DNA from 2 places in the Nitrobacter sp. genome. Region 1 is predicted to be linked to the other one. Evidence: riboswitches for the same ligand, from Rfam matches in the RefSeq annotation. Region 1 holds a riboswitch; the other holds the start of a gene.
The links. A riboswitch is a leader RNA that binds a small molecule or an ion and turns the genes downstream of it on or off. The one in region 1 is predicted to bind cobalamin.
Positions count from the first base shown of each region.

Region 2: another riboswitch for cobalamin. It lies ahead of ACS3WB_RS01970 (FecCD family ABC transporter permease); the one in region 1 lies ahead of ACS3WB_RS07825 (TonB-dependent receptor plug domain-containing protein).

Region 1 is NZ_JBPPLY010000005.1:108,136-112,389, forward strand. Features, by position in the region: gene rpe (ribulose-phosphate 3-epimerase) at 1-682, shown strand, start outside; cobalamin riboswitch at 889-1,085, shown strand; gene ACS3WB_RS07825 (TonB-dependent receptor plug domain-containing protein) at 1,193-3,286, shown strand; gene ACS3WB_RS07830 (peptidoglycan-binding protein) at 3,525-4,175, opposite strand; gene ACS3WB_RS07835 (sensor histidine kinase) at 4,168-4,254, opposite strand, start outside.
Region 2 is NZ_JBPPLY010000001.1:419,875-424,128, reverse strand. Features, by position in the region: gene ACS3WB_RS02000 (Crp/Fnr family transcriptional regulator) at 1-452, shown strand, start outside; gene ACS3WB_RS01995 (hypothetical protein) at 661-864, shown strand; gene ACS3WB_RS01990 (hypothetical protein) at 861-1,031, shown strand; gene ACS3WB_RS01985 (hypothetical protein) at 1,300-1,440, shown strand; gene ACS3WB_RS01980 (hypothetical protein) at 1,583-1,948, opposite strand; gene ACS3WB_RS01975 (hypothetical protein) at 2,227-2,502, shown strand; cobalamin riboswitch at 2,574-2,777, shown strand; gene ACS3WB_RS01970 (FecCD family ABC transporter permease) at 2,989-4,014, shown strand; gene ACS3WB_RS01965 (ABC transporter ATP-binding protein) at 4,011-4,254, shown strand, end outside.

The DNA.
Region 1 (4,254 bases):
GCGTCCTCTCGTCATCGCACCGTCGATCCTGGCCTCGGACTTCTCGAAGCTGGGCGAGGAAGTTCGCGCCGTCGATCAGGGGGGCGCCGACTGGATCCACCTCGACGTGATGGACGGCCATTTCGTGCCGAACATCTCCTACGGCCCCGACGTCATCAAGGCGATGCGTCCGCACACGAAGAAGATCTTCGATGCCCACCTGATGATCTCGCCCTGCGATCCCTATCTCGAAGCCTTCGCCAAGGCGGGCTGCGACCACATCACGGTTCATGTCGAGGCCGGGCCGCATCTGCATCGCTCGCTGCAGGCTATTCGCAACCTCGGCAAGAAGGCCGGAGTCACGCTCAATCCCGCGACGCCGCTCTCCACCATCGAATACGTGCTCGATATGGTCGATCTCGTGCTGGTGATGTCGGTCAACCCCGGTTTCGGCGGGCAGAAATTCATTCCCTCAGCGGTCGGCAAGATTCGGGACCTGCGTTCGATGATCGCCGGGCGGCCGATCGACATCGAGGTGGACGGCGGGGTCGGACCCGACGTCGCGGGCGAACTCGGCGCCGCGGGCGCCAACGCCTTCGTGGCCGGCTCGGCGGTGTTCAAGGGCGGCACGATGGAATCCTACAAGGCGAACATGGACGCGATCCGCAACGCCGCCGCCGCGGCGCGGGGCGAACTGGTCTGACGCAAACACCTGTACCGGCCGCGCATCACTCCCGGCCATGGCCGAACAACAAGCCCGCCGAACAGGCGGGCTTGTTCACGTCGGCAATCTTCAAAAATGGAAGCGGGGCAGATCAGCACCACTCCCCGTCGTGCTGCGGATATGCAACGTCAACGGGAAAAGCCTTTGCGCAACCGCGCCGTCAATTGACATCGACTTTGATCCCCTCCAAACAGATCGACGACGGTTCTCCCTTGGGAGATCAAAAGGGAACGTGGTGCGGGATCATCCCAACGCCACGGCTGCCCCCGCAACTGTAAGCGGCTAATCTGCGTCACAAGCCACTGGGGAATCTCGGTCCCGGGAAGGCGACGCAAGGTCACGATCCGCGAGCCAGGAGACCTGCCGTCAGCCGTGGTCACACGCGAAGATGTCGGTCGGGGACTACAGACATCCGCTTCACCGGGCCGCAGGGCTTTCGTGAAACCTCGTTCGCTGTGACGTGCCACCGCCGTCTGCCGAGGTTTCCTCATGTCCGCCGCCATTTTTAATCGCAAAAGCTTTAATCGCAGAAGCCTGTTTGCCTCCGCCCTCCTCGCGTCCGCGGGATCGATCGGCCTGAATGCGCCTTCCCTCGCGCAGCAATCCGCCTCGCCCAACCTGCTGCCGCCAATCCAGATCGCTCCCCCGCCGGTGAGAAGCGCGGATGCGCCGCCGCCTGCCCACCGCGCAGCATCGCATTCGCGGCGCGCGGTGCGTGCTGCTCCTCAACAACTTCCGGCCGGTGACGCTGCCGCGCCCGGCGCAACGGTGCCGGTGGTGGTCAGCCCGACGGGAATCGTGACGCCAGCCGGCCAGTTGGCAAGCACGCTCACCATCGTTACCGAGCAGGATATCCAGACCCAGCAACACCGCACCGTTCCGGACATCCTGAACACGGTCCCCGGCTTGAACGTCATACAAGCCGGCGGACCAGGCGCCCAGACCTCGGTCTTCATGCGCGGCACCAACGCCAACCACACCAAGGTGATCCTCGATGGAATCGACATCGGTGATGTCGGCAACTCGAATGGCGCATTCGACTACGCGCATCTTCTTGCAGCCGACATCCAGCAGATGGAAATCCTGCGCGGTCCGCAGAGCGGGCTCTACGGTTCCGACGCGATCGGCGGCGTCATCTCCATCGTCACCAAGAAAGGAGAAGGGCCGCCGCGCGCCACGGCCTCGATCGAGGCGGGCTCGTTCAATACCTTTAACCAGACGCTCGGATTGAGCGGCTCCGAACAGAACTTCAACTACGCGGTCAATGTCGCCCATCTCCATGCCGGAGATATTCCCGTGACTCCGCCGGAACTTTTGCCGCCGGGGCGGAAGGCGATCGGAAACAACTACGACAACAAGACCTATTCGACCAAGCTCGGGGTCGACCTCAATGAAAACCTGACCGTCAATTCGGTGGTTCGTTATATCGACACGACACTGCTGTTCACCGGAGACAGCGGATTTCCAAGTTTCCCCAATGCCGCGCAGAGCACGCACGCCGTTCAGCAATTGTTCAATCGCGAAGAGGCCGTGTGGTCGCTGTTCGACGGACGCTTGAAAAACTACTTCGGCGTCAACTACACCAACAGCAGGGCTTACGACATAAGTCCGGGAGATCCGGTTGGGGCAATCACCACCGGCGAACGCCTCAAGTTGGACTGGCACGCGGTGGCCGAGATCGCACGTGACAACAACCTGATCGTCGGCGCCGAGCAACAGACCGATCGCATCGAGACCACCGACTTGACAGCCCAGAACGGCAACAAGGCCGGCTTCATCGAACTGCAATCGGCTTTTGCGAAACGGTTCTTCCTGGTCGCGAATGTCCGCGAAGATTCCAACGACCGCTTCGGCGAGCATATGACCTACCGGGTGGCGCCGGCGGTCATTCTTCCCGTCACCGAGACGAAACTGAAGGCGAGCTACGGCACGGGATTCAAGGCGCCGTCGCTGAGTCAGTTGTATCAGGACTACCCGGCTTTCGGTTTCTTCGCCAATCCCAACCTGAAACCCGAAGAGAGCACGGGCTACGACGCTGGTTTCGAGCAGCCTCTGTTCAACGACCGCGTGCGGTTCGGCTCGACCTACTTCCATAACGACCTCACCAACCTGATCGACTACAATGACACATTCACCTCACTGGTGAACGTCAACCGCGCGACCACGGAAGGCACGGAAACGTTCGTCTCCGCGCAGATCACCGGGCGTTTCGGCATCCGCGCCGATTACACCTTCACTCGCGCCGTCGATGCTGCTACCGGCCTGCAACTGTTGCGCCGGCCCAAGGACAAGTGGAGCGTGACGGCGACATGGCTCCCCCTCGATCAGTTGACATTGTCGGCGACGGTGCTTCGTGTCAGCAACTGGATCGACGTCACGCGCGACGGCTCGGCTTCCGGAATTGTCGCGCCCGGCTATACGCTCGTGAACCTGCGCGGCGACTATGCCGTCAACGACCAGGTCAAGCTCTTCGCACGAGTCGATAACCTCTTCGACCGCCGTTACCAGAACCCGACGGGATTCCTCGCGCCCGGCCTCGGGATTTTCGGAGGCATCCGGGTGGCGAGTTACGGAGTGCGGTAGGTTTCGAAAGACAATCGGCGGCAATCACGATTGTCGATTGCGTATCGGGAAATCCGGTCATCCGAGAATCATCGATAACTGGATTTCCGGGTTCGTCGTTCACGACGCCACGCAATGACGAAGTAGCCCACGCGCTCTAGAGCGTTTTCGAGCGAAGTGGAATCCGGTTCGCGTGAAGAAAACGCGTCAGATCAAGAAGCTAGAGTCTTTCACCGTTTCCATGAAACGGTGAAAGACTCTAGTCGATCGGCCGTCCGGTCATGGCGACGAGTTCGCGCACCAGGCGATCTGACATCTGACCGGTCACCGGCATCCGGCGAGCCTGCTCGAATTTCCGGATCGCGGCCTGGGTGTCGGTCCCGACCGTTCCTGTCGGCTTCAACTGGCCGTAGCCGTATTCGGTCAATGTCCGCTGAACCGTCGCGATGCGGCGCGTCGCGTTGATAAGATCGGCAACGGGATCGCCATGCGGCACAGCCGCGACCGGCGCCGGCGAACGCGCACCCTGCCCTGATGCCGCACGCGACGGCGCAGCCGGCTGGGCAGGACTGGCGGAAGGAGCTTCGGACGGTTCGGCCGGCCGCACGCTGGCCGTATCCGCCTCGACCGGCCGGGGCCGCGGCAGCGGATTGGCCTGCGGCAACGTCAGGGGCGTCGCGCCGCCCGATCCGAACATCGGCGATGGATGATGACCGGCCTGCATGAACATGGCATTGGCGACGATGACGCCGACGGCGGCAAAGGCAAGCGACCCCGCAAGCAGGTCCTTCGGGCTGTGCAGCAGAATGCGCAGGGCGAAACCGCGTTCCTCGTCAGCTTCGCCTCTCGCGGCACTCGCACTGCGACGGCGTGGCCGAATCGCATCTCCTCCGACGGCTTTCCTAGGCACTCTTCTTCACCCGATGACCTTGATCCTGTTTTCCGGGACGCGGCGACGGCGTCAGCGTCGCGATGTTGTCCGATGTCGG
Region 2 (4,254 bases), on a different contig from region 1:
ATTTCGTCATCATGCAAGTTGCAGCCCATGCTTCCGTCATTGACGCGGACAAACTGCGTCTTGCGGCACAGGAGATTCCAAATCTCCGCGACATGATGATGCGGTACGAGCAGTTCTTTTTAGCGCAGGTCCAGCAGACGGCGGCGTGTAATGCGGCTCACTCGGTCAGCAATCGCGCCTGCAAATGGCTGCTGCGAATGCAACGCCTCGTCGGCGACGATCTGAACTTGACGCAGGAGTTCCTCGCCCAAATGATGGGGGTGCAGCGCGGCGGCGTCAATGCCATCGCCCAGGATCTGCAAAAACTCGAAATGATCACGTATTCGAGAGGCCACATCCATATCTTGGACCTTCCGCGCATCCAGCAACGAGCCTGCGAATGCGATGCCGCAATCAATGCGCACTTCGAGGAAATCTTCGGATCAAAGCCCATGCGATCTTCGGCGGCTTGATACGAGGTGGCTGTCAACGTCAGAGTCTTCTACCAGACAGACGCGCGCCCTTCGCACGAGTATCACGATCCCATGGACAGGGTCGAACGCGCTTTTGCCATCGCCGCTATCACAGGATTTGTCCTGTTGACCGGGGCTCTGACCGGCCTGTGCAGCCTTCCCCCACCACCTGGCGTCTCTTCGCTCCCTTCAATCTCGGAAACCGCAAATGGCCAAGCCGCGCCGCCGATACAAACAGCTCACCACTCTTCCAGATAGACTGGCCTTCTGGGCCAGCAAGGTCCGCGAGCAGGCGGACAAGCTCAATCCCGGTCCGGAAAAGGACGCGCTGCTCAAGAAAGTCACCCAGGCTGAGGAAGCCTCCCATTTCGATGACTGGGTCAATTCATCCCAGCTAAGAAAGCCCAAGTGACCGTAACCGCCGGCGATATCGCAAGATACCGCGCGCGAGCCGAAACCTGCCGCCAGGAGGCGAAGCGGGCCCGGGGCGATGCCGATAAGCAGGCCTGGATGGAAATGGCGCGCGACTGGATGAAACTTGCAGACAGAGGCGAAGGGCGCGCTTCGGAAGAGGCCTGATCTGGAAACCGGACGTCCGCGGACGGGAGCCGGTTCGCGTGAAGAAAACGCGTCAAATCAAACTCATAGAGTCCCGCTTCTGATTTAGGCGGAAGCGGAGGCCTCCCGCGCGCTCGATGGTCCGCCGCTCGGGAACGTCCTTTGGAACTCCTTCTTCGCACGAGCATTATCTGGCTGGAACGGGATTGCTCCCTGCAATCCCCGAACCCAACTCAGCCCGCTGCGTGGCTTGGCCCGGCGGGCCTTTTCCGTGAGAGGAGACTTTCATATGGATGAGATGGACGGGCAGGATCGGATGCCGCAGGAACCGACTAACAATCTATTCCTTGCCGCAGGCAGCTTTGGCCTTCTGGCGTTTCTCGTCGGATTCGGAATTCTGGCGGCAATCGGTCTCGGACTTTTATACTGACGCTTCTATATTGATGTTTTCCGCGTCCCGAAGGGTTCGCGATTCCAGAATCCGCTCACCGCTCTCGCGGGGCGACCTAGTGAGATCATCGACCAGACCGTCCCGTCTTCGCAAGACGGGACGGATAGTCTTTACGCGCTCTTCAGTTCAAACGATTGGGAAACGGAATCTCGCCATCGACCGAGAAGTGCTGGAATTCATCCTTCAACGACGGATCGCCAAACCGCTCCTGCAACTCGAATGCGGCCTCTCTGCTCAGGCATGGCATCACCTCGCCCTTCACGTTGAGCGGATCCGGCGGCGCTTCGCGCTTGATGGGCATCATCGCAAAGCCGCACTTTGCCTGGGCGTCGGGCCACAGAGCAAACACGATACTGCAACGCGCGAAACTTTCGCGAAGAAACGCATCGTCTTTTTGCATCAATCGATTAAAAGCTTCAGCGCCGTGTTCCAAGGCCCGGCGCAGCGAGCTGATCACGAAGCCATTGAATTCATCATCTTCGATCATTGATCTTCCTCTAGCCTCGATAAGGAATTGGTTTGCTGCCCTGCACGGCGAGCATCTTTCCGATAACATATCCCGAGGATCCATCAAAACGTCCTGAATGGCCGTTGTTTCAAAGATTTCTTTGAAATATCGCGTGGTTCGGATGGAATATGTCCAAGTGCCGGCCGTTTGAACGTCCTTCCGCGCCCTATTTTCGGCCGGAGCCAACGAGTCCGGCGACGGCAAGCATGTGGGCGGCAGGAACAGCCGTACCGCCGGCTGCTGAATGGAGCGACCCTATGATCAAGGTTCAGCGCGTCGGCGAGGGCGAGTTCGAGGCCGTGGTCCGCGACGAAAACGGCGAGAGCCGCCACCGCGTCACGATGTCTGACTCCAAGAGCAAGCAGCTGACAGCCGGCAAGCACTCGCCTGAGCGCTGCGTCGAGGCCGCCTTTCACTTCCTGCTCGACCGGGAGCCCAAGGAGTCGATCCTCGCGCGCTTCGATATTTCGGTGATTTCACGCTACTTCCCAGAATTCGAGCAGGAGCTGCCGCGTTATCTCGCGCAGCCCTGACTGGATGCAACTCGCTGATTTCGCGCCAATGCAGGAATGCGTTCGCGGCTTGCACGGCTGGTTCCACTGTGCTTGTTTGCGGCGTCATCGGTGCCTCCCGAGGGAGGTGAAACGGGAACGCGGTGCGGGGATATGACCCCAACGCCGCGGCTGCCCCCGCAACTGTAAGCGGCCATCCGCGTCCATTCCGCTGCCGAACATGCCGCGCATGTGAGGAAAATCGGATCCGGATAACGGCCGCGAGCCAGGAGACCGGCCGGCGACGCCTTCGGAGCATGATCCCGAAAAGTGGCAACCGGTTTTCGGCTAAGATCATGCTCGATCAAAGGAAAAGGCCAGACTCTGTTTCAACGTGATTGAATCAGACTCTGGTGCGCGCGACGGTGGGTCGGCGGAAAGGATCGTCATGGTCTCCCGAATTTTGGGTTTCCCGTACTGTGCTGCCGGACCAGCCGGTCCGATGATCTGCCGCGTTTCCAACGGCGCATGATGATGCAAGATATCGCGGCCCGCCGACGAGCGGTCGTAACGGTCGCGCTATGTGCGGGTGTCACGGGGCTGACGCTGGTGTCGCTCGGCATTGGTCCCGTAAAATTGTCGCCTGTCGCCGTTCTCGAGGCCTTGTTCGGAGGCGGCAGCGAGGTCCAGCGAATCATCGTGCAGGACATTCGCCTGCCGCGCGCGATCCTCGGACTTGCGATCGGCGCCATTCTCGGTTTGTCGGGTGCGGCCCTGCAGGGACTGCTGCGCAATCCGTTGGCGTCGCCCTCGCTGTTCGGCGCGCCGCAGGCAGCGGCATTCGGCGCGGTGCTGGTCATCGCGCTCGGAGGTATCGACGTGCGTTCCTTCGCGCTGCCGGCCGCGGCCATCGTCGCAGCGTTTGCCTCCGTGTTCGCGTTGCTCGCGGTCGCGGGACGCAATGCCAGCCTGCTGATCCTGATCCTTGCCGGGCTTGCGATCTCCTCGCTTGCGGGAGCCGCGACGTCACTGACCATGAACCTGTCACGCAATCCCTTCGCTGCGCTGGAGATCGCGTTCTGGCTGCTGGGTTCGCTGGAAGACCGCAGCTTTCGCCATGTGATGCTGGCGCTGCCCTTCATCACCGCGGGCGCCGCGATCCTGATGAGCCAGCGCCATGCGTTTCGCGCGCTCAGTCTCGGCGAGGAATCCGCGCAGAGCCTCGGCGTCGATGTCGGACGGTTGCGGCTATGGGCGATCCTCGGCGTCGCGCTCGGCGTCGGCGGCGCGGTGGCGGTCGCGGGGGCCATCGGTTTCATCGGCCTGGTCGCGCCGCATCTGATGCGTCCGCTGATCGGTTACGACCCAGCGCGGCTGATGGTGCCGAGCGCGCTGGCCGGCGCGGCGCTGCTGCTCGCGGCCGATATCGCGGTTCGTCTCATTCCCTCGACATCGGACATCAAGGTCGGCGTGCTGACCGCGCTGATCGGCGTGCCGTTCTTCCTGTATCTGATCGTGCGCGAGCGCCGCGCGCTGGGCGGAGGCCTCGCATGAGCGAAGCCGCCATTCTCACTGCCTCGTCGTTGTCGGTGAGTCTCGGAAAACGGGTAGTCCTGAGCGACATTTCCCTGGCGCTGCCGCGCGGGTGCCTTGCCGCGCTGGTCGGACCCAATGGCGCCGGCAAGACCACCTTGCTGCGGGCACTGGCGGGCCTGTTGCCATCGGAGGGGACGATCGAGGTTTGCGGCGACGCGCTGTCCTCGCTCACCCTTCGCGAGCGCGCGCGCCGTTTCG